One region of the Rhizobium quercicola genome, then DNA from elsewhere that is predicted to be linked to it. Evidence: predicted binding sites of a transcription regulator. Region 1 holds the regulator's gene; each other region holds the start of a gene.

Region 1 (4,524 bases):
CCCGAAGCCGCCGGCATTGGCGTCGCCGCGCTCGGCTCTCTCTACATGATGCTGATCGTGCTGGTGCTGTCGCTCCCGATTGGGGTCTCCGCCTCGATCTACCTCGAAGAGTTCGCGCCGAAGAACAAGCTGACCGACCTCATCGAGGTCAACATCAACAATCTCGCGGCCGTTCCCTCCATCGTCTACGGTCTGCTCGGCCTGTCGATCTTCATCAACTTCGCGGGCATGCCGCGCTCGGCAGCCCTCGTCGGTGGTCTCGTCCTCACGCTGATGACGCTTCCCACCATCATCATCGCCACGCGTGCGGCCCTGAAGGCCGTGCCGCCGTCCATCCGGGCTGCGGCCCTCGGCCTCGGCGCCTCGAAGATGCAGACCATCTTCCACCACGTCCTGCCGCTTGCCATGCCGGGTATCCTCACGGGCACCATCATCGGCCTGGCCCATGCGCTGGGTGAAACCGCGCCGCTGCTTCTCATCGGCATGGTGGCCTTCGTGGTCGACTTTCCGGGCTCGCCGCTCGAACCGTCCACGGCACTCCCGGTCCAGATCTACATGTGGGCCAACGAAGCCGAACGTGCATTTGTCGAACGGACCTCCGGCGCGATCATCGTGCTCCTGATCTTCCTGGTGGTCATGAACCTTGGCGCAATCCTGTTGCGGCGCCGCTTTGAACGACGCTGGTAGTGAGGTAGAAAACAATGAACATGATGTCAGAAGCGACTCTCGAAAAGGCGGTCGATCAGAAGATGAATGCTGTCCCTCACAAGATGATCGGCAAGGATGTGTCGGTCTACTACGGCGAAAAGCGCGCGCTCTTCGACGTGAACCTCAACATCCGGGAAAACACGGTCACGGCGCTGATCGGCCCCTCGGGCTGCGGCAAGTCCACCTTCCTGCGGACGCTCAACCGCATGAACGACACGATCGACCACTGCAAGGTCACGGGCAAGATCACGCTCGACGGCGGCGATATCTACGATCCCTCGATCGACGTCGTCGAATTGCGGGCCCGTGTCGGCATGGTCTTCCAGAAGCCGAACCCGTTTCCGAAGTCCATCTACGAAAACGTGACCTACGGCCCGAAGATCCACGGTCTCGCCCGCAGCAAGGCCGAGCTCGACGCCATCGTCGAGCAGAGCCTGCAGAAGGCCGGTCTCTGGAACGAGGTGAAGGATCGCCTGCACGAGTCCGGCACCGGCCTTTCCGGTGGCCAGCAGCAGCGTCTCTGCATCGCGCGCGCCGTTGCCGTCAGCCCCGAGGTCATCCTCATGGACGAGCCCTGTTCGGCGCTCGACCCGATCGCCACCGCCAAGGTCGAGGAACTGATCCACGAGCTGCGCGCCAACTATACGATCGTGATCGTCACGCACTCCATGCAGCAGGCCGCCCGCGTCTCGCAGCGCACCGCCATGTTCCACCTCGGCAATCTCGTCGAGGAGAACGACACCGACAAGATGTTCACCAATCCGGATGACCAGCGCACCCAGGATTACATCATGGGCCGCTTCGGCTGATCGGTCGACCGACCGACAGCCTTGCGCCCGTGACCGAACTCCAAGGACAGGATCCATGGCAACCCATATCGCATCCGTCTATGACGAAGACCTGAAATATCTCAGCCGCCGCATCTCCGAAATGGGTGGCCTTGCCGAGCAGATGGTGGCCGAATCCGTTCGCGCCCTCGTCAATGCCGATCTGGGCCTCGCCCAGAAGGTCATCTCCGACGACGTCGTGCTCGACGATGCCGAGCGCCAGATCGGCGAGAAGGCGATCGTGACGATTGCCAAGCGCCAGCCGATGGCGGCCGATCTGCGCGAGATCATGGGATCGATCCGCATCGCGGCCGATCTCGAGCGTGTGGGCGACCTCGGCAAGAACACGGCCAAGCGCGTCATTGCCGTCTCCAGCGCCAGCCTGCCGCGGCAGCTGGCCCGCGGCATCGAGCATCTGGCCGAACTGACGCTGATGCAGTTGAAGGAAGTGCTGGACGTCTACGCTTCCCGCTCGGCCGAAAAGGCAAAGGCCATTCGCGAGCGCGACGGTGAGATCGACGCGATCTACACCTCGCTGTTCCGCGAACTCCTGACCTACATGATGGAAGATCCGCGCAACATCACGCCCTGCACGCATCTTCTCTTCTGCGCCAAGAATATTGAACGCATCGGCGACCACGCGACCAATATCGCCGAGACGATCTACTACATGACGACCGGCGCGCAGCCGCTCGGCGAACGTCCGAAAGACGACTCGTCGAACACGGTCGGCGCACTCGCCACCTAAGCGCGGGGCGCGCGGGAGCCGGTCCGCTCCCGCGCCATCGCCGCCGGTCTTGGAGCCGGCAGACGTTCGGCTGGAGGTATGCAGCCATCCGGCGGTCTCTCGCCGCCACGCATGAAAACTGTCAACGATGATCGCCGCCCTCGGGTTCTGGCGAAAGCCTTGTCGCGTGACAAGGACACTACGGAGTCCAGAAATGCAGCCGAAAATTGCCGTCGTGGAAGATGAAGAAGCCCTGAGCGTTCTCCTGCGTTACAATCTCGAGGCCGAGGGCTTCGATGTCGACACCATCAACCGGGGCGACGAGGCGGAGGTGCGGCTGCAGGAACGGCTGCCCGATCTTCTGATCCTCGACTGGATGCTGCCCGGCGTTTCCGGCATCGAGCTCTGCCGCCGTCTGCGCCAGCGCAGCGAAACGGAGCGCCTGCCGATCATCATGCTGACGGCGCGCGGCGAGGAGAGCGAGCGGGTCCGCGGCCTTGCCACCGGCGCCGACGATTATGTGGTCAAGCCCTTCTCGACGCCCGAGCTGATCGCGCGGGTGAAAGCCATGCTGCGCCGCGCGCGCCCGGAGGTTCTTTCCTCGCTTCTGAAATGCGGCGATATCGAGCTCGATCGCGAAACCCACCGCGTCCACCGCAAGACCCGCGAAGTCCGCCTCGGGCCGACGGAGTTCCGCCTGCTCGAATTCTTCATGGCCTCGCCCGGCCGCGTCTTCTCGCGCTCGCAGCTTCTCGACGGCGTCTGGGGGCACGATATCTACGTGGACGAGCGCACCGTCGACGTCCATGTCGGCCGCCTGCGCAAGGCCCTGAACTTCTCCAACATGCAGGATGTCATCCGCACGGTCCGCGGGGCGGGTTACTCGCTGGAAAGCTGAGCCCGCGCCGACCACCAGAAGCGCAACGTTTCCAGGGGCGTCAGGCCGGTCGATCGGGCGCATCTTCGGGACAGGCGCAACCCCTCCATTATCCAGAACGAAAAAAAGGCCTTCTTCGTGCTCCGAAAAAGGCCTTTCACGTCGTGGGTCTCTGGAGCGCCTATCGCGCGCGGCGACGCTCGGCCGAGGGCTGGTAGGCCAGCTTGGCGTGGAAGGTGCAATAGGGCGAGCTGTCGGGCGAATCGTTGCCGCAGAAGTGAAACTCGTCCTTCATCGGGTCGCCGATCGGCCACTTGCAGGTGCGGTCGGTGAGCTGCGTCAGAACGAGCTTGCGCGACATCGGCACGACGACATTGCTGCCGGTGGCGCCGCTCGCTCCGCTGCCGGTCACCGTCAGTGCGGTCTCCGGTGCGAAGGCGCTTTCGGAGTCCTCGATGACGTTCATCGTGCTGACCGGGCGTGCCGTCGGACGCAACGGTGCGGAGCGCGGCGCCGCGTTGGCGACGACCGCTTCGGGAGCGGCCGGACGTGCGACGGCGACGGGACGCTTCGGGCGGGTTGCGCTCGGCGCGGCACCACCGGCCTTGGCGCGACCGGGAAGCGACAGACGGTGAACCTTGCCGATGACGGCATTGCGGCTGACGCCGCCGAGCTGTGCCGCGATCTGGCTCGCGCTCAACCCCTCGGCCCAGAGCTTCTTCAGTCTCTCCACCCGCTCGTCAGTCCAGTTCATTGTCGTCTCCGTTCCAGGCCGTTCACAAAGGACGAATCCCTCACCGCGTCCCGGATGGCTCCGAGACTGCAACGCCTTGACTCTTTTGGTGACTAGGTCCGCCGCATGCGTCTAGCAATTATTTACTAACCTAGAGACGGGGTGACTCCGTGACAAGAGTCCCATGAATCGACCCGAATCGATTTTTGGGTTTTCCCCAACTTGCTGTCACCGCGTGATATATTTGCAAGGTCTTTTCGCCGGAAAGCATCGCGGCTGAAAAACGCGCAAAAAGCCTGTCGTTCCGGGACTTTTGTTGACAGCGGCACGTGAAGTACCGATAGTGCGCTCGCCGCCCTCTGGGCGGTATTTTTACTGCAGAATTCCTGACGTCGGGATCGGTTTCCGGGCAGGATTTCGCAGCAACTCTAACGTGTTAGAGCGACCTTGACGCGTCATGGACGACGCGCGGCGCTCTAGTGTCGGGCCGGCGCTGCCGGTCTCTGCAGAACAGGTCGAACCTTCCCCGCAGCCCGCGCGGACAGGACGAGGAGATTGGCACGATGGCCGAGGCAACCCCGCTTTACGAAACCTACATGCGCGCGCCGCTGCGCTTCGAGCGCGGCGAAGGTGTCTGGCTGGTGGCGGAAGA
Region 2 (4,524 bases), on a different contig from region 1:
GCGGGTCCATCCGCGCGATGAAGAGGCGGAAGATATCGGCAGAGATCGCGGGATATTTGTTCAGCGTCTCGGCGATCAGGCCTTGGGAATAGGGGATGCCGGCCTGACGGAGGTAGCGGGCATAGGCCCGCAGCACCGTGACGTCGCGCGCGTTGAGCCCGGCCAGCAGGATCAGCCGGTTGAAGGCGTCGTCCTCGATCTTGCCCGTCCAGGCGGAGAGGAAGGCCTCCTCCAGCAATGGGCCCATGGACGAGACGTCGAGCGTCTTTCCGTCGCGGTGGATCAGCTCCATGTCGTGGAGAACCACCAGCCGCTCGCCCTTCGCATCGGACACGGAGAGGTCGTGGGTCTGCTCGCTGATGACGCGGAAGCCGAGATTTTCCAGCAGCGGCACGCGCTGGGAGAGCGAGACGGCGCGATCGGCGTGGAAGATCTTCAGCTCGAGACGATCGGCGTTCGCGGTGTCCTCCCCGGCCGTCTCCGAGGGCGTGCCCTGCAGCCGGTGGCGCTCATAGAAGGCGATGCGGATCGGGTCGTCCGTTTGCGCGGCGGCGATGTCGGGCAGGTCGGCATAGGCTTCGGCGGGGGTGAAGGCCGCCTGATAGCCTTCGTTCACGGTGAGCGAGAGGCCGTCGCGGCGGGCGAGCAGATGGAAACGGTCGGACCAGCGCGTGACGATCTCGCGGACGGCATCTTCCAGCGTGCTCTGAGCGACCCGCGGTGTCGTGCCGCCGGAACGGCCGATGATGAAATGGACGCGGGCGAGCCCGCCGGCCGGAAAGGCCGGATAGTAGGCCGAGACCCGGCCCTCGTAGACATCCTTGAAAACGTCGCCGATGCGCTCGCGCACGCGGGAATCATATTGTTCGCGCGGCACGTAGACGATGATCGAGACGAAGCGATCGAAGCGGTCGATGCGCGGCAGGACGCGCACGCGGGGGCGATCGGCAAGCTCGTTGATCTGCTCGCAGAACACCTGCAGTTCTTCGACGTCGATTTGGAACAGGTCATCGCGCGGGTAGGATTCGAGCGTGTTGATGAGCATCTTGCCGGAGTGGCCGCGCGGATCGAAGCCGAAATGCTCAATGACACGGCGCACCTTCAGACGCAGCAGCGGAATGTCGGCCGCCGAGCGCGTATAGGCCGTCGAGGTGAAGAGGCCGACGACGCGCAATTCGCCGATGACGTTGCCCTGGGCATCGAAGCGCTTGATGCCGATGTAATCCATATAGGCGCGGCGGTGGACGACGGCCTTGGTGTTCGCCTTGGTGACGATCAGGAAATCGGGACCCTGCAGGAAGGCGAGGATTTCCGGCGTGGTGACCACAGCGTCGTGTCCCTGGCGTAGCACGCGGACGTTCGGATCGGACAAGATGCCGAGACCATGCCCGGTGCCGCGATCGAGCGTCGCCTTCTGCCCGTCGCCGGAATAGCTGTATTCGCGCATGCCGAGGAAGGTGAAGTTGTCGTCGCGCAGCCAGGTGAGGAAGGCGAGCGCCTCCTTGCGGTCGGCATCGCGGTCGCCTGTCGCCTGCTCTTCCAGTTCGCCCATGGCTTCGCCGAGAAGCGCCTTCATCGGCTCCCAGTCGCCCACGGCCTGATGCACCTGCGCAAGGACGGTCTCGATCGCGCCCACCAGCGCCGTCGCCTCCTCGGGCGCGAGATGGCCGAGGTGAATCTGGATGTGGCTCACGCGCTCGGTCGGATCGCTCTCCTCCTCGGGGTCGAACAGCACGGGCTCGGCGCCCTTGGATACGACCAGGATCGGGTGGACGGCGAGCGAGAGATCGCGATGCCGGCTCGTGACCTCGCCCATGATGGAATCGTAGAGAAAGGGCATGTTGCGGTCGGTGACGCAGAGAACGGAGACCGGCGCGCCGCCGGGCTTGACGCTTTCCAGATCGGTGACGGTGACGCGGGACGTGTCCTTCTTGCGGGCGGTCACCTCCTTGTAGGCGTGCGCCGCGGCGGCGGCGAGCATGCCCGCATCATAGGCGGCGATATCGTCGGGGCTCGCGCGTCCGAAAAGAATGGCCGGCGACAGGAAGGGCTGACCGAGGCGTTCTGCCGCCTGCTCGATCTCGCCGATCAGTCGGGTTTTCTTCGGATGATGTCGCGTGCCCATGGTGTTTCGTCCTCCAGCCGTTGTTTTTCCCTGAACCTAGCAGAAGAATTCGTGATTGCGACCGCTAAGCCCGCCTCTTTCTGCCAAAGCGGGTATGCGCGCATGGCAGGGCGCCGGATCGAGCGGATCGGAACCGGCCTTCGGCTGTCATGGTCCATGCTCCCCTTCCCATGTGCAGTTGACAGCAGCGTGACCGTCGGGCGATCTGGCGGCAGCGCCCCCGAGAGAAAGACCTGCAGCATGTCCGAGACCGCCGCCGGTACCGTCATCGTCATTTCCAGCCACGTCATGCGCGGCTCCGTCGGCAACCGCGCAGCCGTCTTCGCGCTGGAGACGCTGGGTTTTACCGTTTGGGCCGTGCCGACGGTCATCATGCCCTGGCATCCGGGACACGGCCGCTCGACGCGGATGGCGATCGACCCGGATACGTTCGATGCGATGCTGGGCGAGCTTGCGGCGTCTCCCTGGGTGGGCGAGGTTCGCGCCGTGCTGTCGGGCTATCTCGGCAATGCGCAGCAGGTCGAGGCGGTGGCACGCCTGGTCGAGACGCTGAAGGCGCGCAATCCGCATCTCCTTTATGCCTGCGATCCGGTGATCGGCGACCGGGGCGATCTCTATGTGCCGGAGGCGGTCGCCTTGGGCATCCGGGACAGGCTCCTGCCGCTGGCGGGGCTCGCCACGCCGAACCGCTTCGAGCTGTCCTGGCTCTCGCATGCCGACCTCGACAGCAATACGGCCATTCTGGACGCCGCGCTGGCGCTCGGGCCCTCGCGCATGCTGGTGACGTCGGCGATCGCCATGATGAACGGCAGCACGGGCAATCTCTACCTTTCCGGGCATCATGCGCTGCTGGCCGAGCACCGGCTGGTCGACAATCCGCCGAACGGGACGGGCGACCTGATGGCCGCGTTGTTTCTGGGGCGGCTTCTGGAGGGGCAGAGCGAGGAGAAGGCGCTGCAGCTCGCCACCGCCAGCGTGTTCGAGATGGTGGCCCGCTCGGCGCGGCGCGGTGCCGACGAGCTGACGCTGCAGCAGGACGCACATTGCCTGACCGGGCCGATGTCGCTGGTGCAGATGCGCCACCTGATGCATCCGTCGCAGACGCGCAAGCGCTGATACGGGAATTCGCGGTTCGGAGTCGTGCCCGGCCCGCCGTAAATTAACCGAGCGGACCGCGTCACTCTTGCCTCTTCGGACAATCGGCGCTTAAACACGGGTCAGCAAAGAGGGCACAGGCACATGTATCAATTTCCCGAGCACCTGCTGGGCGGTTACCAGAAATTCATGAACGGCCGGTTCGCCGAGCAGCAGGCCCGCTACAAGACGCTGGCGGAAACCGGACAGCAGCCGAAGACGCTGATCGTCGCCTGTTGCGACTCCCGCGCCGCGCCGGAAACCATCTTCGACAGCGGACCGGGCGAACTCTTCGTGGTGCGCAACGTCGCCAACATGGTTCCGCCCTACGAGCCCGATGGTCAGTATCATTCGACCTCGGCGGCGCTGGAATTCGCGGTCCAGTCGCTGCGCGTCAAGGACATCGTCGTCATGGGCCATGGCCGCTGCGGCGGCATCAAGGCTGTGCTCGACAGCGGCGCTGAGCCTCTGTCGCCCGGCGATTTCATCGGCAAGTGGATGAACATGCTGAAGCCGTCGGCCGAACAGATCGCCGGGAACGACATGATGACGGCGGCGGAGCGCCAGCGCGCGATGGAGCACGTGTCGATCCGCAATTCCATCGTCAACCTGCGGACGTTCCCCTGCGTCCAGATCCTCGAGCAGCGCGGCAAGCTGCAGCTGCATGGCGCCTGGTTCGATATTTCGACGGGTGAGCTGTGGGTGATGGATCCGAAGTCGGGCGATTTTTCCCGGCCCGGGACCTGATCCGCGCCGGATTATCGTTTCCAGAGAGGCTGCACGGGCGACCGTTGCAGCCTTTTTCATGTGTCATGGCCGAAAAGCCGACGTGAAAAAACCCCGGAGCGCTTTCGCGCCGGGGCTTTCTGTCGTCGAAATCGAGAAAGATCAGCCGTCGATGTCGGCAGCGATCTGGGCGATCGCCTGCTGGTAGACGCTGGCCGCGTTCCAGCCCTGGATGGCGCCGAAGTTGCCTTGGCCCGGCTGATAGCCGCCGCCTGCCCGCCAGCCATGGCCGCGCAGGAAGTTGGCCGTGGAGGCCAGGGCGTCGGCCTTCGAGCGAACCATATCGACATGGCCGTTGCCATCGCCATCGACGCCGTATTTCACGACGTTTGCCGGGAGGAATTGCGTCTGGCCGATTTCGCCATGGGCCGCACCGCGGGCATCCGTCGAAAGATCGCCGCGCTGGACGAGCGTCAGGGCTGCGTAAAGCTGGTCGGTGAAGTAGTCGGAGCGGCGGCAGTCATAGGCGAGCGTCGAAA
Region 3 (4,524 bases), on a different contig from region 1:
TGGGTGCGCTTGGCCTTCGCGACGGAATGACAAAATCCGCTGGGCACGCTCACGCGGCGGCCGGAAGGTGACGCTGGCCCTCATGTCGTTGTTTCCCAGCTGAAAGTCAAGCTGTCTTTTTCGCAAGTGCGAAGAGGCGATCAGCTTTGCGGCTCGGGCTGACCTGCTGCAGCCCTTGCGCCGCAAAGCATTTCCCGCTTGCCGGCAAAGCCCTTGCGGCGCTCCACGGCGAAGCCTGCGGCCTGGAGATTGCGGCGTACGAAGCCGGCGGCGGCGTAGGTCGCGAAGGTGCCGCCGGGCCGCGTGTGATCGTGCACCGCGGCCATGAGCTCCGGCGACCACATGGCCGGATTGCGCGAGGGGGCAAAGCCGTCGAGGTACCAGGCATCGAAGTGCCCGGTGTGGCTGGTGACACCATCGATGGCCGGACCGCAGACGATGGTGAGCGTGACGTCGCCCGTCAGGTCGAGACGCACATGGCCGGACAGCGCCTGCGGCCATGCGGCGACCAGCGCGTCGCGCTCCCGTGCGATCTCGGGCCAGGCGGAAAGCGCGCGGCCGATGTCTGCCGCCTGCATGGGGAAGCGCTCGAACGAGGTGAAGGCGAGGCGGGCACCGGGCGGTTTTTCCGCGCCAGCCCACTGACGCCATGTCTCGCAGAAATTGAGCCCGGTGCCGAAGCCGAGTTCGCCGATCGCAACCGCCTGCGCGTGGCGCCACCGCTCCGGCAGTCCGTTCCCGTTCAGAAAGACGTGACCGCATTCCTGCCGGCCGTCGGTGCGGCAATAAAAATGATCGTCAAATTCAACGGAATACGGCATATCGCCGGTGTGCCAGTCGAGCGTCTGCTGGTTTAGGGACGGGTTTTCCACGGCGATGGTCGGGCGGCTTTCGGTCATGGACAAGCGATAATCAGCCCTTGGGACAAGGTCAATCGATGGCGGATATGAAGACGGATCTGGTCGTCATCGGCGGCGGCATCATGGGCCTCTGGGCTGCGCTTCATGCGGCGCGTGCCGGGGTCAAGGTCGTACTTGCGGAGCGGGCGGCGATCGGGGCCGGGGCGAGCGGCGGGCTGCTCGGTGCGCTGATGCCGCACACGCCGGATCGCTGGAACGACAAGAAGCAATTCCAGTTCGACGCGCTGGTGTCGCTGGAGGGCGAGATCCGCGGGATGGAGGCTGCAACCGGGCTTTATGCCGGATACCGTCGAACGGGCCGGCTCATTCCCCTGGCAAAGCCGCATCTGCGGGAGATCGCGCTCCGGCAGGTGGCGGATGCGGCTGTGAACTGGCGGAGCGGAGCGGGCGGCTTTGCCTGGCGCGTTCTGGACGCCGCACCGGAGGGGCTTTTCTCACCCGATGTCGTGGCGCATGGAGCCGTTTCCGACCAGCTGGCGGCGCGTGTCTCGCCGCGCGGCCTTCTGCATCTGCTGAGGTCCACGCTTGAGGGGATGCCCGGTGTAACCATCCTCGAGGGATGTGCCGTGCGCACGATCGATCCGCGGCAGGGGCGCGTGGTCCTCGCCGATGGGATCTCTGTCGAAGCGGGTCACGTCGTGCTGGCGGCGGGCGTCGACAGTTTTCCGATGATCGACGGCCTGGCGGCTTTGGCTGGTGCAGCGGCGCGACCGCCAAGCGGCGCGAGCGTGAAGGGGCAGGCCGCCCGGCTGGCGGTCGATCTCGATCCCGCCCTGCCGATCCTGTACTCGGATGGCGTTTACGTCATCGCGCATGATGCGGGCGGCGTGGCGATCGGCAGCACCAGCGAGGTGGACTATGCCGATCCGTTTTCGACCGACCGGAGGCTCGATGATCTGCTCGCCAAGGCCGAGACGCTGGTTCCGTCGCTGGCCGGCGCACCGGTTCTCGAGCGCTGGGCGGGCCTGCGTCCGCGCGCCATCGGGCGCGACCCGATGGCCGGCCCGCATCCGGACTATCCCCGCCTGCATCTGCTGACCGGCGGCTTCAAGATCAGCTTCGGCATTGCCCATCGGCTCGCGCAGGCCGTGGTTGAGGGCATCTTCGAGCACACGCTCGATGGTGTGCAGGCGATCGTGTTGCCGCCATCGTTCCGAACCGAAAGCCATCTTGCCTTATGAAAAAGGGGCGCAGCCTCGTGGCGCGCCCCTCGTCGTCATTCGTCCGCTCGCTTACATCCAGTAGGGCGGCACGCCGTAATAGTCATACACCAGACGGCCGTTTTCCCGGTTCCAGTCGTACTCGTCGTCGCTGCGGTATTTCGGGGCCTTCTCGACCTGTTCGCGCGTCAGTTCCGTGCGGTAGCCACCAAGCTCCTCGTCGTAGCTGAGCTTCGTCCACGGGATCGGATAATGGTCCTCGCCGATGCCGAGAAAGCCACCGAAACCAAGCACTGCATAGGCGACCTGTCCGCTGCGCTTGCCGATGATCAGACGCTCGATCGACCCGATACGCTTGCCGTCCGCGCCGTAAACCCGCGTTCCCTCCACCTTGTCGCTGGCGATGAGGTCCTGGGTCTCGACGATGCTTGCATCCTGAAGTTTCTGGCCCTCACCCTGAGCGTTGGGGCGGTCGCCGTGCAGATTGGGGTTGTGATAGGTCACGGTCCTTCTCCTCTTCTGGCTTGATGGCCGTAAAACGTGTGAAAGTCGGTCCGGTTCCGAATTTTCGATGCCGAGGAGGCGCAGTCTTCGTCAGGCTGTCATGCAAATCACGTAGCGCAGGGGGCAAATCGAGGTTTGCCATGCGCTACGCCATCTGCTTCACCCCGCCCATCCATGACCCGCTCTCCGTTGCCGCAGCCGAATGGCTGGGGCGAAATGTCTATTCCGGTGACCTGTGCGAACAACTGTCGGTCGCAGGCTGCAGCGCGCAGGACATGGCTTTCTATACGGCCGTTCCGCGACGCTACGGCTTTCACGGGTCGATCAAGGCGCCGTTTCCCCTCGCTGCGGAGCGGACGGAATCGGCGCTTCTGAAAGCCATGATGCGATTTGCCGGCGAGATCGCCCCGTTCGAGATCCCGGATCTCGAGGTCTCCTGGCTCGGCAGCGCCTTCGGGCTCAGCCCGCGCGTCCCGTGCGAGCCGATGACGCATCTGGCGGCGCGGGTCGTCCAGACGTTTGACGAATTCCGAGCCCCCCTAAGCGAGCGGGATATCGAGCGGCTGGATGCCGACAAGCTGACGGCGACCCAGTTTTCGAACCTGCACCGCTGGGGAGACCCGTTCGTCATGGAGGAGTTCCGGTTCCACATGATGCTGACCGGCCCCATGACGGCCGCCATGCGCGCGAAGATGGAGGGGCCGCTGCGCACGCAGTTCGAGCCCCTGCTTGCGCAGCCGGTGAAGGTCGCAAGCCTTGCGCTGTTCATCGAGCCGGGGGCAGGGGCGCCGCTGCGCGTGCATTCCCAGCACCCTCTCGGCAAGATTTCGGCGCACAAGCCAACGGCGCGCTTCGCGGCGGCCTCCGATCCCACCGCCTCGGCAGCGACGCCGGCACGGGAGGTGCAGATGGCGCAGGCCATGCGGCGGCTGACGACCAGCGCCTGACCATCAGCGCCTGACGACCGGCGTCTGACGACTGGCCCTGGCGGTCCGCCGCTCGGCCTCCGGCTCTCGGAACGCCGCATCCGGCCGCTGCGGGAGCGGTGAAGACGCCGCCGATTTCGGCTGTCGATATCGATCTTTATGCCTCGACTTTCCCGCTTCGGATGCTACCGTTCGGGCGACACATGAGGGGTGACCATGGATTTTTCGACACCGCGCGATCTCGTCGGCTACGGCCGCCACCTGCCGGAGGTTCACTGGCCCGGCGAGGCCCGGATCGCCGTTCAGTTCGTCGTCAACTATGAAGAAGGCGGCGAGAGCACGATCATGGATGGCGAGAAGGCCTCCGAATCGCTGCTGTCGGAAATCGTCGGTGCCCAGCCCTGGCCGGGACAGCGCAATCTCAACATGGAATCGATCTACGAATACGGTTCGCGCGCCGGCTTCTGGCGGCTGTGGCGCCTCTTTACCAGCCGCAACGTGCCGGTGACGGTCTATGGCGTGACGCTGGCGATGGCGCGCAACCCGGATGCCGTCGCCGCCATGAAGGAGGCCGGTTGGGAGATCGCCAGCCACGGCTATCGCTGGCTCGAATACAAGGACTTCACCGAGGAGGAGGAGCGGCGCCACATCGCCGACGCGGTGCGGCTGCACACCGAACTCACCGGTTCGCACCCCCTCGGGCTCTATCAGGGCAAGCCTTCCGACAACACGCTGAAGCTGGTCATCGAGGAGGGCGGCTTTCTCTATTCCTCCGACAGCTATGCCGACGAACTGCCCCATTGGGTGCCGGGCAAGACGCCGGAAACGCCGCATCTGATCATTCCCTATACGCTCGATGCCAACGACATGCGGTTTGCCACGCCGCAGGGATTCAATTCCGGCGACCAGTTTTTCACCTATCTTAAGGACACGTTCGATGTGCTCTATGAAGAAGGTGCCGAGGGGAGCCCGAAGATGATGAACATCGGCCTTCACTGCCGTCTCGTCGGGCGG

Evidence for each region. Region 1 encodes PhoB, which activates phosphate uptake and scavenging genes when phosphate is short. Its sites were predicted from a motif close to TGTCATNNANCTGTCAT; they were not measured.
Region 2: the regulator PhoB is predicted to act here: its motif matches at 2,133-2,149, upstream of LRX75_RS03940 (NAD-glutamate dehydrogenase).
Region 3: the regulator PhoB is predicted to act here: its motif matches at 2,670-2,686, upstream of LRX75_RS08610 (DUF1045 domain-containing protein).

Annotation. Positions count from the first base shown of each region.
Region 1 is NZ_JAJOZR010000003.1:175,111-179,634, reverse strand. Features, by position in the region: gene pstA (phosphate ABC transporter permease PstA) at 1-687, shown strand, start outside; gene pstB (phosphate ABC transporter ATP-binding protein PstB) at 702-1,517, shown strand; gene phoU (phosphate signaling complex protein PhoU) at 1,573-2,283, shown strand; gene phoB (phosphate regulon transcriptional regulator PhoB) at 2,477-3,160, shown strand; gene LRX75_RS05985 (GcrA family cell cycle regulator) at 3,321-3,893, opposite strand; gene LRX75_RS05980 (aspartate aminotransferase family protein) at 4,436-4,524, shown strand, end outside.
Region 2 is NZ_JAJOZR010000002.1:88,130-92,653, forward strand. Features, by position in the region: gene LRX75_RS03940 (NAD-glutamate dehydrogenase) at 1-2,125, opposite strand, end outside; gene pdxY (pyridoxal kinase PdxY) at 2,366-3,241, shown strand; gene LRX75_RS03950 (carbonic anhydrase) at 3,365-4,006, shown strand; gene LRX75_RS03955 (lytic murein transglycosylase) at 4,148-4,524, opposite strand, start outside.
Region 3 is NZ_JAJOZR010000005.1:21,689-26,212, reverse strand. Features, by position in the region: gene mnmC2 (tRNA (5-methylaminomethyl-2-thiouridine)(34)-methyltransferase MnmC2) at 141-899, opposite strand; gene LRX75_RS08620 (NAD(P)/FAD-dependent oxidoreductase) at 938-2,101, shown strand; gene LRX75_RS08615 (PRC-barrel domain-containing protein) at 2,153-2,506, opposite strand; gene LRX75_RS08610 (DUF1045 domain-containing protein) at 2,725-3,531, shown strand; gene puuE (allantoinase PuuE) at 3,727-4,524, shown strand, end outside.